3 regions of the Pseudomonas tremae genome follow, and region 2 is predicted to be linked to each of the others. Evidence: riboswitches for the same ligand, from Rfam matches in the RefSeq annotation. Region 2 holds a riboswitch; each other region holds the start of a gene.

Region 1 (10,658 bases), 900 kb from region 2:
TGAAAAAAACAGAAAATTTCTTTTCAACAGTGTGACTCACGCCCCCCTGTTGTTCATCAACACAAGTAACCAGCCGGACGGTCAGCCCACCGCCGAGACTGAATTGATACGGGCACTTGAGGATTTGACCATGAACGCCCCACTGCGCTTCAACGATGCACTTCTGATCGCTGGACACGCTTTTGAACCCTTCCAGTGTGTTGCCTGGGCACCACAGGACGGTAACGGCGAGCTGAGCCTGACGGTGATTGACCGCACCAGCAATCGCATCGGTCGCAAGCAGATCCCGAGCAGCACCTACTCAGACAAGCGGCAACTGGCCAGTGCGCTGGAACAGGCCCGCGCAGAAATCAGCAGCGAAGGCTACGACCTCAAGCCGTGGACCATGCCTGCCTGATTGCGCCTTGCGCCAATCGCGATACCTGAAGCCGATTCACTCCCCCGCCAATGCTCTGTTCGGGCACGAGAGTGAATCAGGCGCCGCGCCTCAAACCTCTTTCAGCTCGTCGATATGGCGATATTCCGCGCCCAGGCTTGATGCCAGCTCTCTGGCCCTTCCAAGGCGGATCGGACCCTTCTCTATATCGATAAGCAGACTGGCACAGGTAAATGCCGACAGCACAGGCAGTTGCTTGATCCTGCCGTCGGTCATCACCAGCACCCGATGCTGTTCGGAGGGATAGCGCTTCTGGCGTTGCTCCAGCCATGCTCTGGCCTGTTCCAGCGCGGCCGTCAGTGGCGTGCCGCCCCCCGCGCCCAGCCCGTCAAGCCATGGAACCAATGCTGCTGAAGCCTTGAGGCCCTGATGCTGCCAGCGCGGCACAGCGCCGCTGGCCGTCAGCAACGCAAGCCGCGCACGGCGTCGATAGGCGTCATCGAATACCTGAGAAAGCAGGCCCTTGGCTTGACTAAGAGCCTGATGACGTCGCGTCGACGCCGACGCATCGACAATCACAAGCAGCAACTCACTCGGGCGAGCGCTACGTGGTTGGCGGACTAGATCCTTGCGGCTCTTCGGTCGCCCCCTCAATAAGGTGGGCAGCCATTGCACCAGGCCCTCGGCACCTGCGCGAATGGCTCCTTGCCTGCCGGAGGCCAATCGACCGGGACGGGGGATGGCATCCGCCCCCTGAGTAATACGGGGGCGGATGCCTACGGCTTTTTTGGCCAGCTCGGCACTTCACGGCGTGACCCGGTGACCACTGCCTGAGCCGGCAACTCACCCCAGCTGCCCTGCCCGCTTTCGGGTTTGTCTGACTTAGGCGACTTAGGCGACGATTCGGGTGGCGGCGGCGCTTCCTGATTCTGCGGCGGCGGAGTCGGTTCGCGACGTCTGTGACGCAAGGCAAATTCAGCGACAGCTTCGATGTCCTGCTCTTCGATCTGCCCCACCCCACGCCATGCAGCATGGGCTCGTGCAGCCCGCAGCCAGACCAGATCAGCGCGCATACCATCCACACCGGCAGCAAAACAGCGCTCGGTGATCGCGACCAACGACTGATCGTCCAGCTCGATGTCGGGCAAAAGCAAACGCGCCTGCTCGCAACGAAGCTTCAAGGCGTCCTGCTGTGCTTGCCAATGCTGACAAAAAACCGCTGGATCGGCATCGAAATCCAGACGGCGTCGGATGATCTGGCTGCGCTCGACAGGTTGTGTCTGACCACTCAGCGCCACGTTCAGGCCAAAGCGATCCAGCAATTGCGGACGCAGTTCGCCTTCTTCCGGGTTCATGGTGCCGATCAGCACAAAACGCGCAGCGTGCCGGTGGGAGATCCCGTCACGCTCGACCAGATTGACACCGCTGGCGGCAACGTCCAGCAGCAGATCGACCAGGTGATCGGCGAGCAGGTTGACCTCATCGACATACAGCACACCGCCATCTGCCTTTGCCAGCACGCCCGGCGAGAAACGCGCACGACCCTCGGCCAGCGCGGCGTCCAGGTCCAGCGTGCCGACCAGCCGTTCTTCAGTCGCGCCCAGCGGCAAAGTGACGAACTGACCGCTGGCCAGCAAATCAGCCAAACCACGCGCCAGTGTCGACTTGGCCATGCCACGCGGCCCCTCGATCAATACACCGCCAATGCGCGGGTCAATGGCGGTCAGGCACAGTGCCAGTTTCAGATCATCTGCCCCGACCACTGCGGCCAGCGGAAAATGCGGAGTGTCGCTACGGCTTGAATCGGGCACGGTCATCAACTCTCTTCTATGTCCAACAACAGGTCTTCCAGCGCTTGCTGATACTCGCCAGGTTCCTGCCAGAGCCCGCGCTGCTGAGCCTCGAGCATGCGCTCGGTCATGTCGCGCAAGGCGTCGGGGTTATGTTGTGCGATAAATTCGCGGGTCGCCGGATCAAGCAGATATGCGTCGGCCAGCAACGCGTACTGATGATCGTCGATCAGTTCGGTAGTCGCGTCGAAGGCGAACAGAAAGTCCACAGTCGCGGCCATCTCGAATGCGCCTTTGTAGCCGTGACGCTTGACCCCTTCGATCCATTTCGGGTTTGCCGCACGCGAACGGATTACCCGGTTCAGCTCTTCCTTGAGGGTGCGGATTTTCGGCACATCAGGCTGGCTGTGATCGCCATGATAGCTGGCAGTCTTCTGCCCGCTGAGGCTTTCTGACGCTGCAAGCATGCCACCCTGAAACTGGTAATAATCGTTCGAATCGAGCAGGTCGTGCTCGCGGTTGTCCTGGTTCTGCAAGACTGCCTGCACCTTAGACAGGCGCTCAGCGAAACGCTGCCGGGCCGGGGTGCCTTCATCTGCAGCGCCATAGGCGTAACCGCCCCAATTCAGGTAAACCTCGGCAAGGTCTTCGCGGCTTTGCCACAGGCGGCCATCAATGGCCCCCTGCACACCAGCGCCATAGGCACCCGGTTTGGCGCCGAAGATCCGCCAGCCAGCCTGGCGTGCAGCTTCGTCTTCGTCGAGACCTTGCGCCACAAAACTCTCGCGTTCTTTGCGCACTCTGGCCGCCAGCGGATTCATGTCATCCGGCTCATCCAGTGCTGCGACAGCCTGAACGGCTGCATCGAACAGCTTGATGAGGTTGGCGAAGGCGTCGCGGAAGAACCCGGATACCCGCAAGGTGACATCCACCCGCGGGCGATCCAGCAGGCTGATCGGCAGAATCTCGAAATCATCGACCCGCTGACTGCCGGTCGCCCACACAGGGCGAACGCCCATCAAGGCCATCGCCTGGGCAATGTCGTCGCCGCCGGTGCGCATGGTTGCCGTGCCCCAGACGGACAGACCCAACTGGCGCAAGTGATCGCCATGATCTTGGAGGTGGCGTTCCAGCAGCAGGTTTGCCGACTGAAAACCAATGCGCCAGGCGGTGGTGGTCGGCAGGTTGCGCACGTCCACGCTGAAGAAATTGCGCCCGGTCGGCAGCACGTCCAGACGTCCGCGACTGGGCGCGCCGCTAGGCCCCGCCGGAACGAAGCGGCCGCTCAGTGCGTCGAGCATGCCCTGCATTTCGCCTGGGCCACAGGCGTCCAGCCGCGGCGCGACCACTTCACGCAGGCTGTCGATGATCAGCGCCAGGTCCTCATGAACCGGCAGGTCGTGCAGTTCTTCGCCCTGCGTGACCCGCTCGATCATGGCAGCAGCGTACAGCTCAAGCCGTTCGCGGGCATCACCCGCACTGCGCCAGGGGTCTGTGCTGACGGCCAGCAACTCAGGGGGACGGGCGCCGGTCCAGGGCGCGGCCAGCTCGCAATCGAGCGGGTCGAACTCCAGCCCGAAGGCCTTGCTCAAGGCCCGCAACAGACTGGATTGCGCTCCGCGCCCGTCGCCACGCGGAATACGCAACAGGGCCAGCAAGGTGTCGGTACGCAGACGCCCTTCCGGCGACTGACCAAAAATATGCAGGCCATCGCGAATCTGCGATTCCTTCAGATCACACAGGTAAGTGTCCAGACGTGGCAGCCAGACTGCTGCATCGGCGTCGCTGTCAGTGGACTCGTCCAGCGCCAGTTCACGATCAATGCGGGTTTCACGGACCAGTTCGAGAATGTCGCGTTGCAGCTCACGAGCGCGCCGCGGATCAAGCAACTGCGCCTCGTAGAATTCGTCAGCGAGCAGCTCCAGATTGCGCAACGGGCCGTAGGTTTCGGCGCGGGTCAGCGGTGGCATCAGGTGGTCAATGATCACTGCCTGGGTACGGCGCTTGGCCTGTGCGCCCTCGCCTGGGTCGTTGACGATGAATGGATAGATATTGGGCATCGCGCCCAGTACCGCATCCGGCCAGCAGGTTCGCGACAAACCGACGCCCTTGCCGGGCAACCATTCGAGATTGCCATGTTTGCCAACATGCACCACTGCATGCGCGCCGTAAGCCTTGCGCAACCAGAAGTAGAACGCCAGATAACCGTGCGGCGGCACCAGATCCGGATCGTGATAGACCGCGCTGGGATCAACCTGGTAACCGCGTGCTGGCTGAATGCCGATGAAGGTCATCCCGAAACGCAGACCGGCGATCATCATTCTGCCACTGCGGAACATCGGATCTGCATTCGGAGCACCCCAGCGGGCGTTCACTGCGTCGCGGTTGCTCTGCGGCAGTTCGTTGAATGCCGCCAGGTATTCATCCAGCGCCATGCTTTGCTGACAAGGGCGCTGGTCGATGCTGTCCAGGTCGTTGGTCACGCCACCGAGTAGCTGCTGGATGAGCGCAGTGCCGCTTTCCGGCAACTGCTCCAGCGGATAGCCCTCGGCCTGCATGGCGCGCAGAATGTTTAGCGCAGCTGCTGGCGTGTCGAGGCCGACGCCGTTGCCGATCCGCCCATCGCGGGTCGGATAGTTGGTGAGAATCAGCGCCACACGCTTGTCGGCATTGGGCAGGCGCGCCAGTTCGATCCAGCGCCGCGCCAGCTGTGCGACAAAGTCCATACGATCAGGCTGGGCCCGGTAACAGACCACATCCGACTGACTGCGCTCGCTGCGCCAGGCCAGATCCTTGAAGCTGATCGGTCGGCTGATGATGCGCCCGTCCAGTTCCGGCAAGGCAATGTGCATCGCCAGGTCACGAGCGCCGAGCCCCTGCTCGCTGGCCTCCCAGGCAGGTTCGTTGTCCTGGGCACAGATCGCCTGAATGACCGGCACGTCGCGCCGGAACGGGCGTAAATGCGGCGACTCCGGACTCGACTGCGCAAAGCCGGTGGTGTTGAGGATCAGTTCGACCCCAGCCTCATCCAGCCAGTTTTCCACCTGAACGAAACAGCCCGGTTCCTTCAGGCTAGCGACCGCAATCGGCAAAGGGTTGATGCCCTGCGCCTGCAAGCGAGTGCAGAACTCATCGATAAAGCCGGTGTTGGCAGCCTGCAAGTGCGAACGGTAGAACAACAGCGCGACCACAGGATGGTCCGCACGCCATTCTGCCTGCCAGTCATGCAACCCGGCAGTTGCCCGTTGCGGATGATAGACCGCCGTGCGCGGCAATGGCTGCGGCTCGGCCCAAGGGTAATCACGACCAAGCCACTGACTGGCCATGCAGCGATACAGGTCCAGCGCATTTTGCAGCCCGCCCTGACGCAGAAACTGCCAGAGCCGGTCGCGCTCTGTGGCAGGCACTGTGCTCAGGTCGCTCAACTCGGGGTCAGGGCGGTCATCGCCCGGCACCAGAATGACGTCAACGCCACGCTCCGCCAGCTCCATCAGTCGTTCCACGCCGTAACGCCAATAGCCAATACCGCCGTGGAGGGAAATCAGAATGACTTTGGCGTGGCGCAAGACCTCGTCAACGTACAAGTCGACCGACGCGTGATTTTGTACCTGCATCGGGTTGGCCAGACGCAGGCTGGGGTAATCCTCAGGGAGTTGCCGGGCGGCTTCGGCCAGCAGGGCGAGGCTGGAATCGCCGCTGCAGAGAATCACCAGCTCGGCTGGCGTCTGCCCCAGGTCGGCGATGCTGTCGTCCGGTACAAAACCGCCGGGCTGGGTTCTCAGTAAATGCATGGGTCAGCCGGCAATCGCAGCGTTGAGCTGGGTTTGCAGCGCGACAGCGTCCAGCTCCTGCCCGATCAGCACCAAGTGCGTGGCACGCTCTTCATCGGCGCGCCAGGCGCGGTCGAAGTGCTTGTCGAAGCGCGTGCCCACGCCTTGGATAAGCAAACGCATCGGCTTGCCCGGAATGGCGGCAAAGCCCTTCACGCGCAAAATGCCGTGTTGCACAACGAGCTGATTGAGCGCATCGAGCAGGATCTTTTCATCGGCTTGCGGCAGTTTCAGCGAGATCGAGTCAAACGCGTCGTGATCGTGGTCATCCTCGTCGCCATCGTCGTGATGATCGTGGTGGGTCTTGCGACCGTCGATGTGCAGCTCGGACTCGGCACCGACACCCAGCAGAACGCTGATCGGCAAACGACCACTGCTGGCTTCGACCACCTTGACGGCGGGCGGCAGCTCTTCGGCGACTTCGGCGCGCACTGCGGCCAGCCCTTCGGCATCAATCATGTCGGCCTTGTTGAGGATCACCAGATCGGCGCTGGCCAGTTGATCGGCAAACAGCTCGTGCAGCGGCGACTCGTGGTCCAGATTAGGGTCCAGTTTGCGCTGTGCGTCGACTTGATCCGGGAAGGCAGCGAACGTACCGGCCAGCACCGCCGGGCTGTCGACTACTGTGATTACCGCATCGACCGTGCAGGCGTTGCGGATTTCGGGCCACTGGAAGGCCTGGACCAGCGGCTTGGGCAATGCCAGGCCCGATGTTTCGATCAGGATGTGGTCGAGATCGCCACGGCGGGCAACCAGTTCGCGCATGACCGGAAAAAACTCTTCCTGAACCGTGCAGCACAGGCAACCGTTGGCCAACTCGTATACGCGGCCGCTGGCCTCTTCTTCGGTGCAGCCGATGGTGCATTGCTTGAGGATTTCACCGTCGATGCCCAACTCGCCGAATTCGTTGACGATCACCGCGATGCGCCGCCCTTCGGCGTTGTCGAGCATGTGCCGCAACAGCGTGGTCTTGCCCGAGCCTAGAAAGCCGGTGACGATGGTGACGGGAAGCTTGGCCAGTGTTTTCATCAGGTGCCCTTTGGCAATGCGGCGGGCAAACAGGACGAGAACCGCATGCATGGCATGCAGATCGGATCGCCACCGGATCACCCCGCCCGGTTGTAGTGAGAATTCGCAGGCACTGGGCCTGTTTCGAGGCAGGTCTCCTGGCTCACGGCAGCGTGTGGCAGATGCTGTAGACCTTGCCGACACACGTTCATCGCGCCTTCCCGCCGCAGCAGTGGCTGTGCAATGAACATGACCGTTTACAGTTGCGGGGGCAGCTGCGGCGTGTACCGCATTCCCGTCTTAGCTCCATGTGGTAACGCTTACCAATGAAGAACCTCGAACCGGCAAGGCTACGCAGTGGCCGCAGACAGGTCAATCGTTCAGATTGACGATCCCACGCCGCCCATGCTCTCCTGTGCGCCTTGTTTCGGGTGCCCCTCACGGGGTGAAACGGGAAACCGGTGCGTTCGACCTGTCGAGCAAGTCCGGTGCTGCCCCCGCAACGGTAAGCGAGAGAAGGTCTGATCCACTGTGCCCCGGCATGGGAAGGTGACCTTGAAGGCTTGAACGCAAAACCGTTCGAGCCCCTCGCAAGCCCGGAGACCGGCCCGACATTCTTTCCGATGACAAACCCGCGGTGGGCGGGCGCAGTCGAAACCTCTGGCACTCGCCAGCGGGTTCGTATGCGCATGGCCCACTTGCCGACACTCAAGAGGGATCGCCCATGTCCAGCACCATCAGCAGCAGCCAGACGGCTGCCACCAGCTCCACCCAGACCCAACACCTGACCGCTGCCATCAGCGCAGCGCTGCTCGGCGCCTGCCTGGTCTACTTCGCCGGTTTCTCGCACATCGCGGCGGTACACAACGCAGCCCACGATACCCGCCACAGCGCTGCCTTTCCTTGCCATTGAGCGTCATCGAGGACTACACAATGTTCAAGCGAATCGCACAAACGGCAGGCTTCACCGGCCTGCTGGCCGCCTTGCTGCTGACTCTGCTGCAAAGCTTCTGGGTCGTCCCGCTGATCCGGCAGGCCGAGACTTATGAGACAGCCTCGGCGCAACAGGCGCACGAGCACGCCGACGGCCAGGGGGCTGAACACAACCACGTACATGAAGAAGCGGCCTGGGAACCGGAAAACGGCTGGCAACGCGTGCTGTCCACGACAGGCGGCAATCTGGTGGTCGCAGTGGGTTTCGCACTGATGCTTGCCGGGCTCTATACGCTGCGTGCTCCGCGCAACACCGCACAGGGCGCATGGTGGGGGCTGGCAGGTTTTGCAGTGTTCGTGCTGGCGCCGACCCTAGGCCTGCCACCCGAATTGCCGGGGACCGCAGCCGCAGAACTGAGCCAGCGTCAGCTATGGTGGGTCGGCACAGCCGCCTCGACTGCCGCCGGGCTGGCCTTGCTGGTGTTCGGCCAGAACTGGCTGCTGAAAGCGCTGGGTGTCGCAACTCTGGTGGTGCCGCATGTGATCGGCGCGCCGCAACCACTGGTTCATGAAAGCCTGGCACCTGAAGCGCTGGAGTCGCAGTTCATGATCGCTTCGCTGCTGACCAATGCCCTGTTCTGGGTGGCAATGGGCCTGATAAGTGCCTGGCTGTTCAGCAGAAGCGATGCCCATCGACATATGACTCACAAAAACAATGTCGACCTGCATCAGGCCTGATCCACCGTGCGTTCAGGCTCAGCCCGGCGCACATCTGGTGGTCGGGTTGGGCTGTAGGCGCGGCTGTTCGGCGGAGGCATTGCGCGAGTTGATCGGCAACAGCCTCGAGGCACATGGCCTGAGGCTGAGCAGCGTCACTGCGCTGGCTTCCATCGACTTGAAAGATCAGGAGCCTGGGCTGCTCGAGCTTGCCGAGCAGTTGGCTGTGCCGCTGGTGTTCTTCAATGCCGCGCAATTGGTGGCGTGGGAACTTCATCTGACGCACCGTTCCGCGCAGGTGTTCCAGACCACAGGCTGTCACGGGGTCGCCGAAGGCTCGGCGCTGGCACTGGCTGCGCAGCTCGGCGATGGCACCGCCCGGTTACTGATCGAGCGACAGAAAAGCGCTCAGGTCACATTTGCCTTGGCAACCAGCCCCGCTGCGGGCGGATAATCCCGTCACGTTCATTTATCTTCGGAGCATTCATTGACTGTCTATTTCATCGGCGCAGGCCCAGGTGATCCCGAGCTGATCACCGTCAAGGGCCAGCGGTTGATATGCAGCTGCCCGGTGATCATCTACGCGGGTTCACTGGTGCCGCTGGCTGTGCTGGAAGGCAATCAGGCATTACAGATCACTAACAGTGCCGAACTGCATCTGGAGCAGATCATCGACCTGATCAGGGCCGCTCATGCACAGGGGCAGGATATTGCGCGTGTCCACTCGGGCGACCCCAGCCTTTATGGCGCCATCGGCGAGCAGATTCGCCATCTGCGCGAATTGAATATCCCTTACGAAATCATTCCTGGCGTGACTGCGACCGCCGCCTGTGCTGCCTTGCTGGGCGTGGAATTGACGTTGCCGGACATATCCCAGAGCGTGATTCTGACCCGTTACGCTGACAAGACGTCGATGCCGAGCGGCGAAGAACTGGCCAGCCTGGCGAGCCATCGCGCGACGATGGCGATTCATCTGGGGGTGAATAACCTGCACAGGATCGTTGAAGAACTGACGCCGCATTACGGGGCCGACTGCCCGATTGCGGTGGTGCATCGCGCCAGCTGGCCAGATCAGGACTGGGCGCTGGGTACGCTGGCCGATATCGAAGAGAAGGTGCAAACCAAAGGCTTCCGTCGCACGGCACTGATTCTGGTCGGCCGTGTGCTTGGCGCCGACACCTTCGGCGACTCCTCGTTGTACCGCGCCGGGCATGCACATCTGTTCAGGCCAAAGTAACTCGCGCCCTCAAGCTTTTGCGGGAGCGCCGCCTCGGCAGCTCCCGCAAACACTCAAATCTACCCGACAGCGCCTACCCGATCAGGCAGCCACCTCATAGAGTTTCGGCGCTATCACTTCCCCGCTTTCCAGGCTTTTGCGCAGGATATCAGCTTGCAACGCAGCGGCTTTCATGGCGCTTTCCTTGACGTGGCCGTAACCACGGATTTTCTCTGGCAGACGCGCCAGGCTCAACGCTGTGTGGCAATTGTGCGCCTGGAGGTGCTGAACAATCAGCTCGATGTCACTGACATAACGATCGATCAGTTGCCTTTCCTGCTTGCGCTCCAGGCTGCGCCCGAAAGGATCGAGCGCCGTACCGCGGAGGAATTTGAAAGTCGCCAGCACGTCGAAGGCGCGCAACATCCACGGGCCGAAGCTTCGTTTGCGCGGCTGGCCGTTGTGTGGGTCGCGTTTGGCCAGCCAGGAGGGCGCCAGATGAAACTCCAGCCGGTAATTACCTTCGAATTGCGCTTCCAGCTGGCGAGTGAAGTCGCCGTTGCTGTAAAGGCGCGCGACTTCGTATTCATCCTTATAAGCAAGCAGCTTAAAGTAGTTGAACGCCACCGCCTCGGTCAGCATCGGCTGCTGATCGGGAAACAGGCGTGATTCGACCTCGCGGACACGCTGCACCCCTTCCAGGTAACGCATGGCATAAGCGCTGTTCTGGTAGAGGGTCAACGCATCGACATTGCCTTGAATACGCTGTTCAAGATTCATCTGCTGCG
Region 2 (10,658 bases):
CTGACGTCACGTAGTCAGGCACCAGATCGCTGCCGATCTCGTCTCGCTCATTGACGGCAGTCCACAGCTTTCCAGTCTTTGGTTCCCAGTCCATGCCGTTCGGGTTGCGCAAGCCCGACGCGAAGATCCTGTGGTTGCCGGTGGCGGCGTCCACTTCCCAGATCGCTGCGCGACCTTCTTCCTTATCCAGGCCGTTCTCGCCCACGTTGCTGTTGGAGCCGACCGTCACGTACAGCTTGCTGCCGTCCTTGCTGGCGATGACGTTCTTGGTCCAGTGGTGATTGAGCGTACCACCCGGCAAATCGACCACTTTGGTCGGCTGCGCGCTGATGGAGGTCTGACCTGTCTGGTAGGGGAAGCTGATCAGGCGGTCGGTGTCGGCTACATAGAGTTTGTTGCCCACCAGGGTCATGCCGAACGGGGAGTTGAGGTCCTTCAGGAATACCGTGCGGGTTTCAGCAACGCCGTCCTTGTCCATGTCGCGCAACAGGGTAATGCGATTGGCGCTCGGCACGCCCGCACCTGCACGGCCCATTACTTTTTCCATGACCCAGCCACGAATCCCCTTGGAATCATCCGGCTTGGCGGGCGAATTGGTTTCCGCCACCAGCACGTCACCGTTGGGCAGCACATACAGCCAGCGCGGGTGATCCAGATGTTCAGCAAAGGCCGCCACCTGAGTGCCTGGCGCAGCAACCGGCTTGGCGCCGTTTTCCCAGCCGATCGCAGGGGCGATGTTGACGGTCGGTATCAGCGTCTTGTTCGGCTCCGGCAGCTTCGGCGACGGGCCTGTGCCGTCTGACACCTGCAGGGTCGACGACTCGCCGCAAGCAGCTAGGCCGCCAGCGACCAGAAGCAGTACGGCGTAGTGGGGTCTGAGTTTGAACATGGGAAATCTCCATAAAAAGACGTTGTCCTGTCACTGGTAGAGGCGCATTGAGCCGTACAGGTTCAATCAGGTACCGGAACAGCCTCCAATGGCAGCAGTGCAGATTGACGCTCCCGGCCCAACACTCTACCCTTCGCGGCTTGTTTCAGGTGCTTTGCAGTCAGCGACTGGCAGAGTGAAACAGGGAAGCCGGTGTGGATCTCCTGATCCGATCCCGGCGCTGCCCCCGCAACGGTAAATGAGTCAAGGCTGTGCCTGACGCCACTGTGTTTTTACATGGGAAGGCGCGCAGCCGGGGTGACCCGCTCATGAGCCCGGAGACCGGCCTGAATCACTCAATGGCATCACGGAGGGTGATGTTCTGTGCAGGGCGTTGCCGTGCTGTCCAGTGCTGTCCTTCCGTCTGCTTTCGCCTGCCCCGAGCGGAGAGCCGAGATGAACGAATCCCCCGAACGCGACGAACGCCACCTGGCGCGCATGCAGCGCAAGAAAGCCGTGATGGACGAGCGCATTGCCAGCTCCCCCAACGAGTGCGGGCTGCTTCTGGTATTGACCGGCAATGGCAAAGGCAAGAGCAGTTCTGCCTTCGGCATGCTCGCTCGGGCCATGGGGCACGACATGCAGTGCGGTGTGGTGCAGTTCATCAAGGGCCGCAACAGCACCGGCGAAGAAATGTTCTTCCGGCGCTTCCCCGAGCAGGTGCGTTATCACGTGATGGGCGAAGGGTTCACCTGGGAAACTCAGGACCGCCAGCGCGACATCGCTGCCGCTGAGGCCGCGTGGGCCGTCTCGCAGGAAATGCTCCGCGACCCGGGCATCGGCCTGGTGGTGCTCGACGAACTGAACATCGCCCTCAAGCATGGCTATCTTGACCTTGAGCAGGTGCTTACCGACCTGCAGGCGCGTCCTCCTATGCAGCATTTGCTGGTCACCGGCCGTGGCGCCAAACCCGAGTTGATCGACCTGGCCGATACGGTCTCCGAGATCAGCGTGGTCAAGCATGCGTTTCAGTCCGGTATTCGTGCGCAAAAAGGTATCGAGCTGTGAGCCATTCACTATGAGAACGCTGCCATGAGAGCACTGCAATGAGAGCTCCGCGCGATTGCCCGGCGGTATTGATCGCCGCGCCAGCCTCCGGGCAAGGCAAAACCACCGTCACCGCCGCGCTGGCCCGCTTGCATCGCAATCAGGGCCGCAAGGTCCGGGTGTTCAAGTGCGGGCCGGACTTTCTCGACCCCATGATCCTTGAGCGTGCCAGTGGCGCGCCGGTCTATCAACTGGACATGTGGATGGTCGGTGCCGATGAAAGCCGCCGCCTGTTGTGGGAAGCCGCTGATGAAGCTGATCTGATTCTTATCGAGGGCGTCATGGGTCTGTTCGATGGCACGCCCTCGAGTGCCGACCTGGCGCGACACTTCGGCGTGCCGGTGCTGGGAGTGATCGACGGCACTGCAATGGCCCAGACCTTCGGCGCCCTGGCGCTGGGGCTGGCGCGCTATCAGCCGGACTTGCCGTTTGCCGGCGTGCTGGCCAACCGCGTCGGCACGGTGCGTCATGCGCAGTTGCTGGAAAACAGCCTGACCGAAGGTTTGCGCTGGTATGGCGCGTTGTCACGCGAAGTGGGTTTTGAATTGCCCAGTCGCCACCTTGGGCTGGTGCAGGCCAGCGAGCTCAATGACCTGGACCTGCGTCTGGACATGGCCGCTGCGGCCTTGGCCAGCACGTGCGAAGTGGCCTTGCCTCCGGCGGTGACATTTACCGCGGCCGACCCGGTTCAGGTCGAGCCGTTGCTGAGCGGCGTGCGCATCGCCGTGGCGCGAGACGAAGCGTTTGCCTTTATTTATGGCGCCAGCCTGGACCTGTTGCGCAACATGGGTGCCGAGCTGAGCTTCTTCTCGCCCATCCATGACAGCGAAATTCCAGACGCCGACAGCCTTTACCTGCCGGGCGGTTACCCTGAACTGCACCACGTCGCGCTGGCCGCCAACCTCACGATGCAGGCTTCGATCAGGGCGCACCATATTGCCGGCAAGCCGATCCTGGCCGAGTGCGGCGGCATGCTCTACCTGCTCGATGCTCTGACCGACGTAGAGGGCGTGCGCGCCGACCTGGTCGGTTTGCTGGCCGGTGAGGCGGTCATGCAGAAGCGTCTGGCGGCGCTGGCGCTGCAAGCGGTCGAGCTGCCTGAGGGCACGCTGCACGGTCATACCTATCACCACTCGCTGACCAGCACCGAGCTGCAGCCAATTGCCCGTGGCGTCAGCCCCAATGGTGGGCGGGGCGCAGAGGCGGTGTATCGCCTCGGACGCCTGACCGCGTCCTACGTGCATTTCTATTTTCCTTCCTGCCCACCGGCAATTGCGGCGCTGTTCAAGCCATGACCGAGCAGGCATTCAGCGAGCAAGAGCGGGCTGCGGTGTATCGCGCCATCGCCGAGCGCCGCGACATGCGGCATTTCATCGGTGGCGAAGTCGCGCCCGCGTTGCTGGCGCGTTTGCTCGAAGCCGCGCATCAAGCACCCAGTGTCGGGCTCATGCAGCCTTGGCGCTTCATTCGTATCAGTGACCCACTGTTGCGCGGCAAGATGCAGGCGCAGGTGGAAGAAGAGCGTATTCGTACCGCCGAAGCACTGGGCGAGCGCACCGACGAGTTCATGAAACTCAAGGTAGAAGGCATCAACGATTGCGCGGAAGTGCTGGTCGCTGCACTGATGGAAGGCCGTGAGCAGCACATCTTCGGTCGCCGTACCTTGCCGGAAATGGACATGGCCTCATTGTCCTGCGCCATTCAGAACCTGTGGCTGGCTTCGCGTGCCGAAGGGCTGGGCATGGGCTGGGTGTCGCTGTTCGACCCTGAAGCGCTGGCCGGATTGCTGGGCATGCCCGACGGTGCCAAGCCGCTGGCGATCATCTGTCTGGGGCCGGTGAAAGAATTTTATCCTGCGCCGATGCTGGTCATGGAAGGCTGGGCGCAGGCGCGTCCGCTGAAAGAGCTGTTGTATGAGAACCAGTGGGGAGTGAGTCAATGAGTGTGGCGCTGTTGAGCGTCGCCGGCGTGGCACTGGACGCGTTGCTCGGTGAGCCGAAACGTTTCCACCCGCTGGTGGCGTTCGGAAACTTTGCCAGCCGGGTCGAACAACGTTTCAACAGCGGTGGCCGCGGCTGGCGCAGTCATGGCGTGACGGCCTGGGTGATCACCGTGGTGCCGTTGACGCTGGTGGCCACGCTGCTGAGCTGGCTGCCTTACATTGGCTGGCTGTTTGACATCCTGGCGCTGTATTGCGCGCTGGGCATGCGCAGCCTGGGCGAGCACGTTCAGCCGGTGGCGCAAGCGCTGCGCAGCGATGATCTGGTCGAGGCCCGACAGCGGGTCGGTTACCTGGTCAGTCGGCAGACGACTGAACTCGACGCTACCGAAGTCGCTCGCGCCGCCACAGAGTCGGTGCTGGAGAACGGCAGCGACGCTGTGTTCGCTGCCTTGTTCTGGTTTGTCCTGGCCGGTGCGCCTGGCGTTGTGCTGTATCGGCTGAGCAATACGCTGGATGCCATGTGGGGTTATCGCAACGAGCGTTTCGAGCGTTTCGGCTGGGCTGCGGCGAAAATCGACGATGTGCTCAACTACTGTCCTGCACGCCTCGTGGCACTGACTTACGCCTTATTGGGCAAGACCCGCCTGGCGCTACGCTGCTGGCGCACTCAGGGGCCAACCTGGGACAGCCCGAACGCTGGCCCGGTGATGGCAGCTGGCGCGGGCGCACTGGGCGTCGAACTGGGCGGCGCGGCTACCTATCACGGCGAGCTGCATCAGCGTCCGGCATTGGGCGAAGGTGTTCCGGCCGATGCAGACTCGATCGATCGCGGCTGGCAACTGGTGCAGCGCGGCGTGTGGTTGTGGCTGCTGGTCATCTGTGTGGTAGCTGAATTATATGCTTGAACATGGCGGTCGATTGCGCGCTGCGGCGCAGCATTATGGTATCCGGCAGGCCGAATGGCTGGACCTGTCCACCGGCATTGCGCCCTGGCCGTGGACGATTCCCGATATCCCAGCGCGTGCCTGGGCGCGGCTGCCCGAGGCCGATGATGGTCTGGAAGCTGCGGCCTGTGCGTATTATGGCGTTCCTCAATTGCTCCCGGTGGCCGGTTCCCAAGCCGCGATCCAGGCGTTGCCAAGGGTGCGCCGTGGCGGTCGGGTCGGCGTCCTTTCTCCTTGTTATGCCGAGCATGCACATGCCTGGCGCAAGAGCGGTTACGTGGTTCGCGAGGTGAGCGAGCATGAGGTCGATTATTTTCTCGACAGCCTTGACGTGCTGGTGGTGGTCAACCCCAACAACCCGACTGGCCTGCATTTAAGCACCGAGAGCCTGCTGGAATGGCACGCGCGACTGGCCGAGCGCGGTGGCTGGCTGGTGGTGGATGAAGCGTTCATGGACAACACGCCGGCCCTCAGCCTGGCAACCGAGACTTGGCGCATCGGGCTGATAGTGCTGCGCTCGTTCGGCAAGTTTTTCGGTCTGGCCGGTGTCAGGCTGGGGTTTGTGCTGGCCGAGCCGGTGCTGCTCAAGGCGCTGGCGCAAGAAATAGGCCCTTGGTCTGTCAGTGGTCCGACCCGCATTATCGGTCAGGCCTGTCTGGGCGATGTGCAAGGCCAGGAGCATCAGCGCGAGCGCAGTGATCGGGCGCGTGACCGGCTGGTGGCATTGCTCGAACAGTACGGCCTGGCTCCGGACGGTGGCTGTGCGCTTTTTCAATGGCTGGTCACCGCACAGGCACAGACACTTTACGAATTTTGCGCCCGGCGCGGTGTTCTGCTACGGCTGTTCGCAGGGTCAACCCCGGAATCCGGCAGCCTGCGCTTCGGTTTGCCTGGCGAAGAGGCTGACTGGCATCGTCTGCACAACGTTTTGCTTGAATACCGCAAGGAATACCCATGGCCACGCTGATGGTACAAGGCACCACGTCGGATGCCGGCAAAAGTACGCTGGTGACGGCGCTGTGCCGCTGGCTTATCCGGCAGGGTGTGAGCGTCGTGCCGTTCAAGCCGCAGAACATGGCGCTCAACAGCGCGGTGACGGCGGACGGTGGCGAGATCGGACGTGCGCAGGCTGTCCAGGCCCAGGCGTGCTTTCTGGAGCCACACACCGACATGAACCCGGTGCTGCTCAAGCCTAATAGCGACACCGGCGCGCAGGTGATCATTCATGGCCGTGCTGTTACCACCATGAACGCGGTGGCTTATCACGGCTATAAAGAGATCGCCATGCAGGCGGTGCTGGAGTCGCATCGACGGCTTGGCGAAAGCTACCCGGTAATCATGGTCGAAGGCGCGGGCTCGCCTGCCGAGATCAATCTGCGCGCCAACGACATCGCCAACATGGGGTTTGCCGAGGCGGTCGACTGTCCGGTGCTGCTGATTGCCGATATCAACCGCGGCGGCGTCTTCGCCCATCTGGTCGGCACGCTGGAGTTGCTCTCGCCGAGCGAGCAGGCGCGGGTCAAAGGTTTCATCATCAACCGGTTTCGGGGCGACATTGCCCTGCTGCAACCGGGTCTGGACTGGCTGGAAGCGCGCACCGGCAAACCGGTGGTCGGCGTTTTGCCTTACGTGATGGACCTGCATCTGGAAGCCGAAGACGGTCTCGATCAGCGCCAGACCGACAAGGTCGAACAGGTCCTCAACGTGGTCGTGCCGGTGCTGCCACGCATCAGTAATCACACCGATTTCGACCCGCTGCGCTTGCATCCTCAGGTCAATCTGCAGTTCATCGGGCCAGGCCAGGCGATACCGCCTGCCGATCTGATCATCCTGCCCGGCTCGAAAAGCGTACGCAGCGACTTGAAATACCTGCGCGCCAATGGCTGGGACACCGCTATCGACCGGCACCTGCGCTATGGCGGCAAATTGATGGGGATCTGCGGCGGCCTGCAAATGCTCGGCGAGTACCTGCATGACCCGCTGGGGCTGGAGGGTGCTGCCGGTTCAAGTCCCGGGCTCGGTCTTCTGACGATGAGTACCGTACTGGAAACCGAGAAACAACTACGCAACGTGCGAGGCCATCTGACGCTGGAAGACGCTGAAGTCAGCGGTTACGAAATTCATGCCGGCGTGACCACCGGCGTGGCGCTGGAGCAGTCCGCGGTCAGGCTTGATGATGGCCGTTGCGATGGCGCGCAGAGCACTGACGGGCAGATACTCGGCACCTACCTGCATGGGCTGTTCGAATCACCTGCGGCGTGCAGTGCCTTGTTGCGCTGGGCCGGCCTGGAAAACGTTCAGTCGGTCGATTATCACGCTTTGCGCGAGCGCGACATCGAGCGCCTGGCGGACCTGGTTGAAAAACACCTGGACGGCCGCCTGCTCCGCGAGCTGTGCGGCCTGGAGGCAAGCTGAATGCTGCAATTGATCCTCGGTGGCGCCAGGTCCGGCAAAAGCCGGCTGGCCGAGAAACTGGCCATGAATTCCGCGCTGGAGGTGATTTACATCGCCACCAGCCAGCCCCTTGATGGCGAAATGAATCATCGCATTGCCAGCCATCGTGCGCGCCGTCCCGAGCAATGGGGGCTGGTAGAGGAGCCTGTCGAGCTGGCGCGAGTGCTGCGCGACAACGCCGCGTCCGACCGCTGTCTCCTGGTGGATTGTCTGACCCTGTGGCTGACCAATCTGCTGATGCTCGACAGCTCAGAGCGTCTGGCTCGGGAGCGTGAAGCGCTGCTTGACTGTTTGGCCGGTTTGCCGGGTGAAATTATTTTTGTCAGCAACGAAACCGGGCTCGGTGTTGTGCCTCTCGGTGAGCTGACCCGCCGTTATGTCGACGAAGCCGGCCTGCTGCATCAAACGCTGGCCGAGCGTTGCCAGCGCGTCGTATTAACCGTTGCTGGTCTGCCCCTGGTCCTTAAAGGAACACCGTTATGAGTAATTCCTGGTGGCTCACGCCTGCTCAGGCCATAAATATGCCAATGCGCGAAGCTGCACTGGCGCGCCAGGCGCAACTGACCAAACCCGCCGGTTCGCTGGCACAGCTGGAGCGCCTGGCGGTTCAGCTTGCCGGCCTGCAAGGGCGTGAGCGTCCGGCTGCCGACACATTGTGGATCGCGATCTTCGCGGGCGATCACGGCGTTGTTGCTGAAGGTGTGTCAGCGTATCCGCAGGAAGTCACTGGCCAGATGTTGCACAACTTCGTCAACGGCGGCGCAGCGATCAGCGTGCTGGCGCGTCAGTTGTCGGCGCACCTGGACGTGGTGGACCTGGGCACGGTTTCGCCGATGGACCTGCCGGGCGTTCTTCATCTGCGACTGGGGGCGGGTACTGCCAACCTCGCGCAGGGGCCGGCGATGAGCGAAGAGCAGGGTTTTGCTGCCTTGCAGGCCGGTCGCGACAGCGTCTTGCGTGCCAAGGCAGCGGGAACCGAGTTGTTTATCGGCGGAGAAATGGGTATTGGCAATACCACCTCTGCCAGTGCGCTGGCGTGCTCTATTCTGGAATGCGCCGCGCCGTTGCTGGTAGGGCCTGGCACCGGACTGAACGCGGAGGGCGTCGCCCACAAGACGCAGGTCATCGAGCGCGCGCTGGCGTTGCATGCCGAGCACTCGGGTGATCCGTTGCGAAGCCTGTTCTGCCTGGGTGGGTTTGAAATCGCAGCCCTGACGGGCGCCTATCTGGCCTGCGCGCAGGAAGGTATCGCGGTGCTGGTCGACGGCTTCATCTGCAGCGTGGCGGCATTGGTGGCTGTGCGCCTGAACCCGTCGTGCCGCAGCTGGTTGTTGTTTGGTCACCGTGGTGCGGAGCCGGGACATCGGCATTTGCTGGAAACGCTTTGGGCCGAGCCGCTGCTTGATCTTGGCATGCGTCTCGGTGAGGGCAGCGGTGCGGCTCTGGCAGTACCTCTGGTGCGCCTGGCTTGCGAGCTGCACAACGGCATGGCGACATTTGCCGAAGCTGCGGTGGCGGATCGTCCGGCATGAACTTGCATCTTGATCTGTTGAGGCATGGGGAAACCGAGCTGGGCGGTGGGTTGCGCGGCAGCCTTGATGACGCGCTGACAGACCTCGGCTGGCAGCAGATGCGTGATGCGGTCGTTGACGGCGGCCCCTGGGAGCGGATTGTCAGCTCGCCGTTGCAGCGCTGCGCGCGGTTCTCCGAGGAGTTGGCGCAACGTCTGTCGTTGCCCCTGCAACTGGAGCCGGGTCTGCAGGAATTGCACTTTGGCGATTGGGAAGGCCACAGTCCTGCGCAACTGATGGAAACCGATGCTGAAGGGTTGGGGTTGTTCTGGGCTGATCCTTATGCGTTCACGCCGCCCAATGGCGAACCTGTGGCCGATTTCTCGTCTCGAGTGCTGAACGCCGTGCAGCGTTTGCATCAGGCCTGTGCCGGTGAGCGCGTGCTGCTGGTCAGCCACGGCGGGGTGATGCGTTTGCTGATGGCTCAAGCGCGTGGTCTGCCTCGTGAGCAGTTGTTGCAGGTGGTGGTCGGTCACGGCGCCCTGTTGTCGATTCAGGTCGCCGCTGGCGGTCTGCTGACGGAAGTCTGAAATGCTCCCATTCTGGATCGCTCTGCAATTTCTCGGCAGCCTGCCGATCCGCCTTCCCGGCATGCCTCGTCCCGAGGAGCTTGGGCGTTCGCTGTTGTTCTATCCGCTGGTAGGCGTGGTATTCGGCACGTTGTTGCTGGGTTTCAATGCGCTGCTCGGCGGTACGCCGCTGATGTTGCACGCCGCGCTGCTGCTCTGCGCCTGGGTGTTGCTCAGCGGTGGTTTGCACCTGGATGGCCTGGCAGACAGCGCCGACGCCTGGCTGGGCGGTTTCGGCGATCGCGAGCGTACCTTGAGCATCATGAAGGACCCACGCAGCGGGCCCATCGCGGTGGTCACGCTGGTGCTGTTGCTGCTGCTCAAATTCGCCGCCATTGTGGCGCTGATCGAAAGTCAGAACAGCATCGGGCTGCTATTGGCGCCGCTGATCGGGCGCAGTGCCATGCTTGCACTGTTTCTTGGTACGCCTTACGTGCGCGCTGGTGGGTTGGGCCAGGCACTGGCCGATCATCTGCCGCGCAGCCTCGGCCGCAAGGTGTTGTTGGCCAGCGCCTTGGCCTGTGTGCTGCTGGCGGGCTGGTCGGGTGTGTGTGCAGTGCTGGTCTCTACTGTGTGTTTTTTCTGGTTGCGTCACTTGATGATGCGGCGCCTTGGAGGGGCGACGGGCGATACGGCAGGCGCTTTGCTGGAATTGCTCGAGCTGACAGTCGTGCTGACACTGGCGCTGGTTTAAGCGCTGTCGAGGGATATGCCCTGACTGGATTGACAGCGTTGCCGGGCAGGGCGTAGCGTCGCGGCTCGCAGGCACATCCGCGTGCAACTGTTGCAGGGAGCTGACAATGACATCGATCTGGCGTACCAGTGGCTGGATTCTCGTGGGCAGCGCCTTGATCCTGGCGTTATCACTGGGTACGCGGCACGGCTTCGGGCTGTTTCTGTCGCCCATGAGCGCGGATTTTGGCTGGGGCCGCGAAGTGTTTGCCTTCGCCATCGCTTTGCAAAACCTGATGTGGGGGCTGGCGCAGCCGTTTGCCGGTGCGCTGGCAGACCGCTTTGGCGCGGCGAAAGTCGTGTTCGTCGGCGGTATTCTTTATGCCGTGGGGCTGCTGTGCATGAGCATGGCCGACTCGCCCCTCAGTCTTTCATTGAGTGCCGGTTTGCTCATCGGCATAGGCCTTTCCGGTACGTCGTTCTCGGTCATTCTGGGTGTGGTCGGGCGCGCGCTGCCTGCCGAGAAGCGCA
Region 3 (10,658 bases), 830 kb from region 2:
CAAAAACTGGTGGCCGAGCGCTTGAGCTGGTTCGCCACGCAGCTGGATGAAGCGCGCTTGCGTGTAACCCTGGACATACCTCGCCAATTGAACATCACGGCGGACCGGGACCGTATGGGTCAGGTGGTCAATATCCTCGTGGATAACGCGCTGCGCTACTCAGCACAGGGCGGCGAACTGCTGATTGCCGCCAGAGCGACCGCGCGCAATGTCGAACTGACCTTCTCAGACCGCGGCCCGGGTTTCGGTCCGGAAAACCTTGAACAAGTGTTCGACCGCTTCTGGCGCGCAGAGCGTTCGCGGGCACGCTATTCGGGGGGCAGCGGCCTTGGCCTGTCCATCGCCCGCGCTATCTGCGTCGAGCACGAGGCGCATATCGAGGTTCAGGACAGGCCCGGTGGCGGCTCCGTCATCCGGCTACACATGCCGGTCTGAGCCGGGCAAGCGGATAACAGATCAATGCCCCATCAGCGAGTCAATTCCATCAGGCTTGTCGTGTACGCCAAACCTGTCCACCAGCGTGGTCGTGGCGCGGTTCATGCCGACCACCTCCACGCTGGCACCCGCCCTCCTCAGCTTCAGTACCACTTTGTCCAGCGCAGCAACTGCCGTAATGTCCCAGAAGTGCGCCTCGCGAAGATCGATGACCACCGCTTCCACGCTTTCCCGCAGGTCGAATGAAGCCATGAAACGGTCAGCGGAGGCAAAGAACACCTGACCAGTCACATAGTAAGTACGTTGGCTGTGGAGAGGATCGCGTTGCGAGCTGACGTCGAGGTAGTGGGCGATTTTGCTGGCAAAAAACATCGCAGCCAGCAGCGACCCGACTAGCACACCATAGGCCAGGTTGTGTGTGGCCACGACCACCACCACAGTGACAACCATCACGATGTTGGTCGAGAGAGGGTACTCCTTGAGGTTACGGATCGACCCCCAACTGAATGTACTGATGGACACCATGATCATGACCGCCACCAGCGCCGCCATCGGAATGCGCGCCAGCCAGTCGCCCAGAAACAGCATCATGATCAACAGCAACAAGCCCGCACTGAGTGTTGAAAGACGCGTCTTGCCACCAGACTTCACATTGATCATCGACTGACCGATCATGGCGCAGCCGGCCATGCCGCCGATCAGGCCACTGGCAATGTTGGCAATGCCCTGCCCCTTGCACTCCCGATTGCGATCACTGCTGGTGTCGGTCAGGTCGTCGACGATAGTCGCCGTCATCATCGACTCGAGCAGGCCCACAACGGCCAGCGCAGCGGAGTACGGCAGGATGATCAGCAGCGTCTCGATACCCGGCGTGACGTCCGGCCACATGAACGTCGGCAGACTGTCAGGCATCGCGCCCATGTCCCCTACTGTTCTGACGTGAAGCCCCATGTAGATGGAGATCGCAGTGAGCACCAGAATGCACACCAGTGGCGACGGCAGCAATTTGCCCAGTACCGGCACACGTGGAAACAGATAGATGATGGCCAGACCCGCTGCGGTCATTGCATAGACCGGCCAGGTGACGTTTGTCAGCTCCGGCAACTGAGCCATGAAGATCAGAATCGCCAGGGCGTTGACGAAACCGGTGACGACTGAGCGCGATACAAAGCGCATCAGTTCACCCAGCCGCAGATAGCCTGCAATGATCTGCAATACGCCACACAGCAACGTGGCGGCCAGCAGATACTGAAGACCATGCTCTTTCACCAGGTTCACCATCAGCAGGGCCATCGCACCTGTGGCCGCGGAGATCATGGCGGGACGGCCGCCCACGAACGCAATGATCGTGCAGATACAAAACGAGGCATACAGCCCGACTTTCGGGTCCACGCCGGTAATGATCGAGAACGCAATGGCTTCTGGAATCAGGGCCAAGGCGACAACCAGCCCGGCCAGAACATCGGCGCGGACGCTGGAAAACCACGCAGCTTTGATTTTTTCGAGCATAGAAATACCTGTGACAGACGCAGCAGGACGCACAGCAACGCGTGCCGGACGAGCAAGAGCATCAGTTTTCGATTGGGTTGTGATGAACGTGGCAGCGACCGCAAAACGGACACGGCAACAGACGACCGCAGCTAATGGCAGTCAGGGTGTGGCGAGGGGGCGAAGCGCTAAGGCGGCGTAGGCAGCCAGTTGGAACGAGACAAGGACAATTCCTTACAAGGGTAGAAGGACCTGCACATCATAGGCCTATCCGTTTGGAGGGTTCAAGCATGTTTTATCCGCACAAAGTACTTGAATGACAGTTGCCCAGGCATTCCGAGATGAGCGTTCGAAGTCTCTGATATGCTTTTTTGAAAGTATCTTGCGACTGTTCTCTGAGCGCTGTCTGGCTCATCATGGCTGCACCACTCAGACAATGGCGCTTATGAAACGCTACGAAAAGTTCGCAGCCGATATCTCGGAAATGATTCGCAGCGGTGTGCTGCCTGCCGGTGAAAAATTACCTTCTGTCCGGGTCGCAAGTCGTACCTGGTCGGTCAGCCCCGCTACCGTCTTCAAGGCGTATTACCTGCTTGAAGACAAAGGGCTGATACAGGCCCGCGCAAGGTCCGGGTATTACGTGCGAGAACATACGTCCAACGCACTGACCGAACCTGAACTGGTCCGACATGCCAGCGAGGGTACCGAACTTGGGGTCAGCGACCTGATCTTCTCGGTGCTCGGGTCGCTCAAGGACCCTGACACGGTGCCCTTTGGCTCGGCGTTTCCCAGCCCGCATCTGTATCCGCTACCCCGGCTGGCGAAATCGATGGCTTGCGCCGTGCGTGCCATGACGCCATCAGGCATTGTCGGCGACATGACCAGCGGAAATTCCGAACTGCGTCGACAGATCGCCCTGCGTTACATGATCAACGGCTCACGTCTGTCTGCCGACGAGCTGGTGATCACCAACGGCGCCATGGAGGCTTTGAATCTATGCCTGCAATGCGTCACCGAGCCCGGCGACCTGGTCGCCATCGAAGCCCCCGCCTTCTACGCCTGCCTTCAAGTACTCGAACGGCTCAAGCTCAAAGCCGTCGAAATCCCTGTTCATCCGCGTGACGGCGTGGACCTGGACTCGCTGCAGGACAGCCTCTCGCGCTTGCCGATCAAAGCCTGCTGGTTCATGAGCAGCTTCCAGAACCCGCTGGGTGCGAGCATGACTCAAGAGAAAAAGGTCAGGCTCTACGACCTGCTTGAACGGCAGCAGATACCCTTGATCGAAGATGACGTATACGCCGAGCTGTACTACGGCGCCAAGGCGCCCTACCCGGTCAAAAGCCTGGACCGCAGCGGCCTGGTAATGCACTGCAGCTCGTTCTCCAAGACCCTGGCGCCCGGTTACCGTATCGGTTGGGTCGCGGGCGGGCGGTATGCCGAGCAGATCGACCGCCTGAAACTGATGACTACTATTTCACCGTCTGTGCCCGCACAGGCCGCCATCGCCGATTATCTCAAGCACGGCGGCTACGACCGCCATCTGCGCAAACTGCGTGATGTTCTGGAGCTGCAACAGGGCGCAATGCTGGCCGCTGCCGCCCGCTATTTTCCAGCGGCGACACGCGTTACCCGCCCGATCGGCGGCTATTTCCTGTGGTTTGAATTTCCCGAGCAGGTGGATTCGCTGCAGCTGTTCCAGCTTGCGCTGGCGCAAGGCATCAGTCTGGCACCCGGCCCGATATTCTCGGCCTCGCAGCGTTTCAAGAACTGCGCGCGCCTGAACTACGGCACGCCTTGGGATGACCGCAGCGAACAGGCGATGGCGATGCTGGGGCGTATCATCGCGTCGTTCTGAGACCTTAGGACAGCGTGCTTCAAAGGAAACTGATCTGTATTTTTTAGCTGTTTCTGAATCTGTACCAGAAACTCACCGCACACGATAATGGCAACGCATCCAAACGCGCTGCCGAACGCCAGTCATTGGCGTTTGCGGTATGCGATCCAGCACAGCAGCAGGAGAGACTAATGGGCAAGCTCGGACTTTCATTGATCGGTTTTTTGTTATTGGCAATCGGGGTGGGGTTGCTGGGCACTATTTCGCCGTATTGAAGAACGGCCGCAATGCGGATCAGATCTTAAGGCCCTCTCCCCGCACGATAGGCCCCTATAAGCGCAGAAAACAAAAAACCCGCCATAAAGGCGGGTTTTTTGGGTTCAGAAGCTATACAGATTACCTCTGTGCATATGTATGGCTCCACGACCTGGACTCGAACCAGGGACCCAGTGATTAACAGTCACTTGCTCTACCAACTGAGCTATCGCGGAATGAGCGCTATGTTACTGATTCGGAAAAGGAAGTCAAGCAGGCCAGGAAAAAATCCTGTTCGTTCGTCTGGCCGCCATTTCTGACATGACAGAGGTGCAGGTAAAGCAACCGCCGGACGCACGCAGTCGCCCTGCCTGATTCGGTAATGAAAGGTATTTTCAGCCCACCCACCTTCACCCTAGTGTCATGTGCATCTGTTCTGCTGGCCGACAGTCAGCACATCAGGAGCCGTCTTTATCATGTTCAGGATCATCCAACCTCATCGCTGGAAGCTCGCCGTGCTGATGATTGCCGCCAACCTAGGGCTGGCGGCTTTTCTGTCATCGGGCACTGTAAAGCCGGTGAGCGAATGGCAATGGCTCGACATCGTTGGCGAAGGTGGCTCTGCTTTGCTGTCGCTCATCTGGCTGCTTCTGGTGCTCAAGAGACGGCCAGCCGGTCGGGTGACCAACTACCTGTCGGTGGGGCTGAGCTGCGTGTTGTTTTCATGGTGGGTCGACGTGCTGGACGAGTTCATTCGTCTGCCCTCCAAAATCGAATGGGACCATTGGCTGGCGTCCGGCCCGATGCCGGTCGGCCTGATTCTATTGACCCTCGGCATCCACCATTGGCATCGAGAGCAACTGGCAACCCGCGCGCAGGTGGAAAAGCGCGATCGTGGCTTTGGTGACCATCGGCTTTACGACAAGCTGACTCCGCTGGGCAACGCCGACACTCTGCAGCGGCAATTGATCGTAAGCCTTGAGCAAAGCCTCTGCCAGCAGCAACCGCTGTCGCTGCTGGCACTGGATATCGACGGTTTCAGCGCTATCAACAAAACGTTTGGTCATGCAGAGGGAGATGAAGTGCTGTCGGCGCTCAGCCATTTGCTGGCGCTCAACCTGCGTCGTCATGACCTGCTATGCAGGCTTGCCGGCGACCGCTTTGTAGTGCTGCTGCCCGATACTGGCGAGAGTCAGGCAAAGCTGTTGGCGCTGGAGTTGCAGCACGCAGTCGCCAGCCTGGCGCACAAAACCCGACAACAGGGTGAGCGTCTTCATCTGTCAGCCAGTGTGGCGGTGGTGATGGCGCTCAACGAAACACCAGACAACCTGCTACGTCGTCTCAACCTGTCACTGGCCCGCGCCCGGCGACCGCTGACGCGCACTGCCTGAGCATGCGTCAACGCTGTACGCACAGCTTGTAGCCAAGCCCGTGAGCGGTATGCAAAAGCGGCGTGTCATGGCCGTTGTGCAGTGTGCGCCTGAGGATGTGAATGCTGCTGCGCAGGCTGCTGCTGTTCGGTGCGTCGCGCCCCCACAGTACCGCTTCAAGCTCGGAATGCTTCACGATATGCGGGCTTTTGCGCATCAACAACTCCAGCAGCTTCATGCTGGTCGGGTTCAGCTTCAATGACACCTCGTTACGGGTGACCTCCAGGGTGTCGAGGTCAAAGCGCAGGTCGGCCACCATCAGCACCCGGCTGTCCTTGCGCTGCCGTCGCCCCACTACTGCTTCTATCCGGGCCAGCACTTCGGCCATTGCAAAAGGCTTGGTGATGTAATCATCGGCCCCGACCTTGAAGCCGATCAGACGATCGTCCAGCTCATCGCGAGCGCTGAGCATGACGATCGCGACTTCCGACTTCGAGTACTGACGCAGGCTGCGGCAGATCTGGTTTCCATCAATGCCCGGTAACATGATGTCCAGAACGATTGCATCAAAACGTTTCGAGGCGGCCAGGTGCAGCCCGCTCAGACCATCCAGCGCACCTTCGACCGCATGCCCTCGGAGTTCGAAAAACTCCAGCAGGTTATCGTGGATATCGCGGTGGTCTTCAATCACCAGAATGTTCATCGCAACGCCTTCCTGTTTTCTATCCAGCTGACCGGGTCAGGGTAGCCGATGACTTCAGGGGGCGAACGAGAGGCTGGTCATTACCATACGACAATGACCCCTTGCGGACAGGCCTCTGCAGCTTTGCCCGGCCGTAAAAGCACAAGGCAACCAGCAGGGAACTCAGCCACACAACGATACCCGCCCAGAAGGTGTGTGACATGTAGTGCCAGCCCTGAAGCACCCGCGTCGTGCCGTAGATCATGCCGAGCAACAGAATACCTGCCAGCAGCACGTTCGAATGCTGCCAGCAATAGCGCCGCGCCACGAAGTACAGGGCCAGCAGGCTGAATGCACTGGAAGCATGCCCGCCCGGCCAGCATCGCCCGGCACCTGCTTCATGCAGAAGATTGAAGTTCCTGAACCATTCGATATGTGCCTGAGTACCACCGTACAGCGTCGTTTCGACCGGGCAATACACGCTGGTGTGGCTTTTCAGGTAATGGATCATCCCTGTGCTCACCGCAAACGCGACCGTTACAAAAAAGAAATCGAGACGATGCCTGCGGGCGAATTGCAGAGGGCGTTCAAGCCGGGCGCGTATGGCGAGCTGCGTCAGGCCCGAGTTCCTGCGTCGCTCCAGCAGGGGCCAGACGAACGACATGATCGCACCGATTATTGCCAGTTCGCCGGTCAGGTTGGGGATGATCCTGGCCCATTTGTGGGTGATGGTCTCGAACAGATGAATTTGCCCAATGGGAAATACACCAGCGGCCGAATCAAACAGCATGTCGCTCAATTGCCGGTCGATGTTGGTCAGGTCAAACGTCACGAAAACCAGTAACGCGAGAAACACGGGTACACCCAGATTAATGCCGTAAAAACGCAGTCTGGTGCTGGTTGTTGTCGTCAATTGAATTGCTCGCTGTTGAGGTTGGCCCATTGTTCGGCACTCAGAGACCCAAGCAGTTTTGGCTGATGGCGTTCATCCATCCGCACGAAAAATGCTTCGGCATAATCACTCGAGCGCTCACCGCCCGGTACACCGACCTTGCGCTCGAACTGGTCGATACAACCACTGTGGGTGACCAGCACCAGATTTTCACCGCCGACCTTATGCGCCTGCACCGCTTTCATGAAGCCGCTGTCGCAGTCGTTAATCCAGTCCTGCGCGACGACCGCATGCCCTGCCAGCAGCTCTGCCGTCTGCTGGGTGCGCACTTTCGGGCTGGTGACCATGCGTGCGTGATCCATGCCCATCTTTTGCATGCCAGCGCCGACCGCCAGCGCTGCGTCGCGGCCTTTGGAGGTGATGCCGTCGGCGCTGGCCATGCACGGGTTCGTCGAGCGGTCACAGCGCTCGGCGTGCCGGATCATGACCACCACGTCACCGCGCAACCAGTGTTCGCGCAGCCCGGAGGTTTTCAGATTGTTACCGGCGCCGAGGTCCACCACATGTACGCCCGAGAACGCCATGTAGCACCACGCACAAATCGCTGCCAGGACAACGACCACCGACAACAAAGCGACGTGCTGATGCATTTTGAAGCGCTGGCGGATGCCTGTACCGGAAAGCAGATTCTTGTTGTTGATTACCGTGTCAGCCAAGTGACCACTCCTACACTGAGCCCATATGCAGCGGTGACCCGAGAAGCCCCCGAAGTCATGACCGCTCCCATGAAAGAAACATAGGTTCAGCATGGTGCCGAAGCAGTGAAGAAGATGTGAAAAGCGTGTTGGGAGCAAACACGCTGTTTTATCGTGAACACCTCTAAAATCAAGGCTTAGAGGCTTTTGGCGAATCAAACATGAAGATAATTTAAGCGTTTTTACGAACGTCGAGCGTGGCGAAGCCGGTTCGATGGCACAACCGTGCCTGCGTTTGCCGGTCAGGGCGCGTCCGAGCGAACGACCGCACGCGCAAAGCATTAGCCACTAAAACCCTTATCGTTTACCATGCCGGCCGTCGGTTTCCGAGAGGAACTAACAGGGAATTCGCACGCCTTGTGTCAACAAGGTCGAAACGAAACTGCCCCCGCAACTGTAGGCATCGAGCCTGCTCCATGACTGCCACTGGACTCGGGTCCGGGAAGGCCGGAGCGAGGTGATGACATGCCAGTCAGGAGACCTGCCGACCCGATTCAACCAACTAACCGGCGGGGTGTCCGGGAAGGACATCCGCACGCGTCGGCAGTTTCTGCCGTGCCCGGTCTTTTTTGACACGCCGGGGATGTGTTTTCCTATGTGCATTGCGCCTTGGCACCTGTCCCAATGGAGACTGCACTTCATGTCGTTGCCCCGCCTCGCCGCACTCGCTGCCTGCATGACGCTGTCCACGCTGACCTTTGCCGCGCCCACGCAATATCCCTTGACCCTTGAAAACTGCGGCTCGTCCCTGACCTTCGCCCACGCACCCGGCAAGGCCGTGACCATTGGCCAGGCTGGCACCGAAATGCTTTATGAGTTGGGCCTGGGCGACAAGCTGGTCGGCACTTCGCTGTGGTTCAACAATGTGCTGCCGCGCTTCAAGGCGCAGAACGACAAGGTAGAACGTCTGGCTGATAACGAACCGGGCTTTGAAGCGGTGATCGGCAAGCGTCCTGAACTGGTGGTCGTGCAACTGGAATGGATGGTCGGCAAACAGGGCGCGGTCGGTACCCGCGAGCAGTTTCATGACCTGAAGATCCCGACCTATATCCTGCCGTCCGATTGCGAGGGCAAAGACAATCTGGTCGGCGCCGATGGCACGCGCCTGGAGCCGTTCCGCATCGAGACCATCTACAAAAGCATCGAACAGCTGGCGCAGATTTTCGATGTGCAGGATCGCGGCGCTACGCTGGTCGCCGACCTCAGGGCGCGCCTGAGCGCGGCGATTGCCAACGTCAGACAGAACAAGGCCAACGATGTGTCAGCGCTGTTCTGGTTTTCCAGCTCGGACATCGCCAGCGATCCTTTCGTGGCGGGCCGCAAAGGCATTCCGGACTTCATGCTCAACAGCCTGGGCATGCGCAACATCGTCCAGTCCGATGAAGAATGGCCAACCGTAGGCTGGGAAACCATTGCCAAGGCCAACCCGAGCATTCTGGTGATCGCGCGCATGGATCGTCGCCGCTTTCCGGCCGACGACTACCAGAAGAAGATCGAATTTCTGAAGACCGACCCGGTAACGCGCAACATGGATGCGGTCAAGCATGACCGGATCGTTATCATCGACGCCGAGGGCATGCAGGCCGGCCTGCGCCTGTTCACCGGTTTCGAAGAGCTGGCCGACGCCGCCAATCGCTTCAACGCCGCACGATGAGACTGCCTGTAGCGCTTGGCCATCTGGTCTGGGTTGCCGCCGTGCTGGTGCTGGCGATCATGGTTGGCGCGGCGATAGGTGAAACCTCGATCAGCCTGAAGGTGGTTTTTCAGGTACTGGCCAACAAACTCTGGGCAGCCAACTATGTGCTCGACCCTATCGATGAAGGCATCGTCTGGAATTACCGGCTGACCCGCGCCATTGTGGCGGCAGCCTGTGGGGCCGGCCTGGCGATCTGCGGCGTGGTATTGCAATCGTTGCTGCGCAACCCGCTGGCCGACCCGTATTTGCTGGGTATTTCTGCCGGGGCCTCGACCGGCGCGGTACTGGTGGCCATTCTGGGCTTCGGGGCAGGCGCAATTTCCATGTCGGCCGGTGCATTCGCTGGCGCCGTGGCAGCGTTTTCGCTGGTCGCCCTGCTGGCGCATTCATCCCGAGGCACCACTGCCTCCGTGCAGATCATTCTGGCGGGTATCGCCGGCTCACAGCTATTCAACGCGCTGACCTCGTTCATGATCACCAAATCCGCCAGTTCCGAGCAGGCTCGGGGCATCATGTTCTGGCTGCTGGGCAACCTCAGCGGCGTACGCTGGCATTCGGTCTGGCTGGCCGTGCCGACGGTGCTGGTGGGTCTGCTGGTGTGCCTCTGGTACAGACGCGCGCTGGACGCCTTCACCTTCGGCAGCGACTCGGCAGCGTCTCTCGGCATAGCGGTACGGCGCGTGCAGATCATCCTGATCGCCACAGCAGCACTGGTCACCGCGATCATGGTCTCGATTGTCGGCTCCATCGGTTTTGTAGGGCTGGTGATTCCGCACGCGGTGCGCATGCTGGTCGGCGTACGTCACGCACGGCTGGTGCCCCTGAGCGCCTTGAGCGGCGCGCTGTTTCTGATCGCCGCCGACATCCTTTCGCGCACTCTGATCAAGGGGCAGGCACTGCCGATCGGGGTCATCACTGCACTGATCGGCGCACCGGTCTTCGCACTGATTCTTGTCCGGGGCAACAGCACGCGATGAACGCCTTCCCACATCTGTCTGGCGCACCGGTACTTGGTTGCAAGGGCCTGAGCTACTCGGTACGGGGCACTGCACTGCTGAAGGATGTCGACCTGAACATCACGGCAGGCGAAACGCTGGCCGTGGTCGGCCCCAACGGTTCGGGCAAATCCACCCTGCTCAAGCTGCTGGCCGGTATTCAGAAGCCGGTCACTGGCAGGGTCACGCTGGGTGATCAGCCACTCTCGGCCATGAGCCGCAGAGACGTGGCGCGTATGCTGGCCGTGGTCGAACA

The links. A riboswitch is a leader RNA that binds a small molecule or an ion and turns the genes downstream of it on or off. The one in region 2 is predicted to bind cobalamin.
Region 1: linked by a shared signal. The riboswitch ahead of cobW (cobalamin biosynthesis protein CobW) and the one ahead of cobO (cob(I)yrinic acid a,c-diamide adenosyltransferase) in region 2 are both predicted to bind cobalamin.
Region 3: linked by a shared signal. The riboswitch ahead of I9H09_RS11255 (ABC transporter substrate-binding protein) and the one ahead of cobO (cob(I)yrinic acid a,c-diamide adenosyltransferase) in region 2 are both predicted to bind cobalamin.

Annotation. Positions count from the first base shown of each region.
Region 1 covers NZ_CP066270.1:2,534,091-2,544,748, reverse strand. Annotated here, with positions in the region: gene I9H09_RS11600 (hypothetical protein) at 131-397, shown strand; gene I9H09_RS11595 (vWA domain-containing protein) at 488-1,099, opposite strand; gene I9H09_RS11590 (magnesium chelatase ATPase subunit I) at 1,153-2,193, opposite strand; gene cobN (cobaltochelatase subunit CobN) at 2,193-5,957, opposite strand; gene cobW (cobalamin biosynthesis protein CobW) at 5,961-7,025, opposite strand; cobalamin riboswitch at 7,136-7,358, opposite strand; cobalamin riboswitch at 7,417-7,630, shown strand; gene I9H09_RS11575 (CbtB domain-containing protein) at 7,729-7,917, shown strand; gene I9H09_RS11570 (CbtA family protein) at 7,938-8,675, shown strand; gene I9H09_RS11565 (cobalamin biosynthesis protein) at 8,653-9,108, shown strand; gene cobM (precorrin-4 C(11)-methyltransferase) at 9,142-9,891, shown strand; gene I9H09_RS11555 (indolepyruvate ferredoxin oxidoreductase family protein) at 9,973-10,658, opposite strand, start outside.
Region 2 covers NZ_CP066270.1:1,630,701-1,641,358, forward strand. Annotated here, with positions in the region: gene I9H09_RS07525 (PQQ-dependent sugar dehydrogenase) at 1-889, opposite strand, end outside; cobalamin riboswitch at 1,020-1,233, shown strand; gene cobO (cob(I)yrinic acid a,c-diamide adenosyltransferase) at 1,325-1,936, shown strand; gene I9H09_RS07535 (cobyrinic acid a,c-diamide synthase CobB) at 1,975-3,270, shown strand; gene bluB (5,6-dimethylbenzimidazole synthase) at 3,267-3,917, shown strand; gene cbiB (adenosylcobinamide-phosphate synthase CbiB) at 3,914-4,822, shown strand; gene cobD (threonine-phosphate decarboxylase CobD) at 4,815-5,828, shown strand; gene I9H09_RS07555 (cobyric acid synthase) at 5,816-7,276, shown strand; gene cobU (bifunctional adenosylcobinamide kinase/adenosylcobinamide-phosphate guanylyltransferase) at 7,277-7,798, shown strand; gene cobT (nicotinate-nucleotide--dimethylbenzimidazole phosphoribosyltransferase) at 7,795-8,847, shown strand; gene cobC (alpha-ribazole phosphatase family protein) at 8,844-9,416, shown strand; gene I9H09_RS07575 (adenosylcobinamide-GDP ribazoletransferase) at 9,418-10,149, shown strand; gene I9H09_RS07580 (MFS transporter) at 10,256-10,658, shown strand, end outside.
Region 3 covers NZ_CP066270.1:2,461,187-2,471,844, reverse strand. Annotated here, with positions in the region: gene I9H09_RS11295 (sensor histidine kinase) at 1-435, shown strand, start outside; gene I9H09_RS11290 (SulP family inorganic anion transporter) at 457-1,944, opposite strand; gene mapR (GntR family transcriptional regulator MpaR) at 2,369-3,778, shown strand; tRNA gene I9H09_RS11280 (tRNA-Asn) at 4,173-4,248, opposite strand; gene I9H09_RS11275 (GGDEF domain-containing protein) at 4,489-5,403, shown strand; gene I9H09_RS11270 (response regulator transcription factor) at 5,411-6,085, opposite strand; gene I9H09_RS11265 (phosphatase PAP2 family protein) at 6,105-7,007, opposite strand; gene pmrG (lipopolysaccharide core heptose(II)-phosphate phosphatase PmrG) at 6,974-7,672, opposite strand; cobalamin riboswitch at 8,015-8,214, shown strand; gene I9H09_RS11255 (ABC transporter substrate-binding protein) at 8,352-9,365, shown strand; gene I9H09_RS11250 (FecCD family ABC transporter permease) at 9,362-10,384, shown strand; gene I9H09_RS11245 (ABC transporter ATP-binding protein) at 10,381-10,658, shown strand, end outside.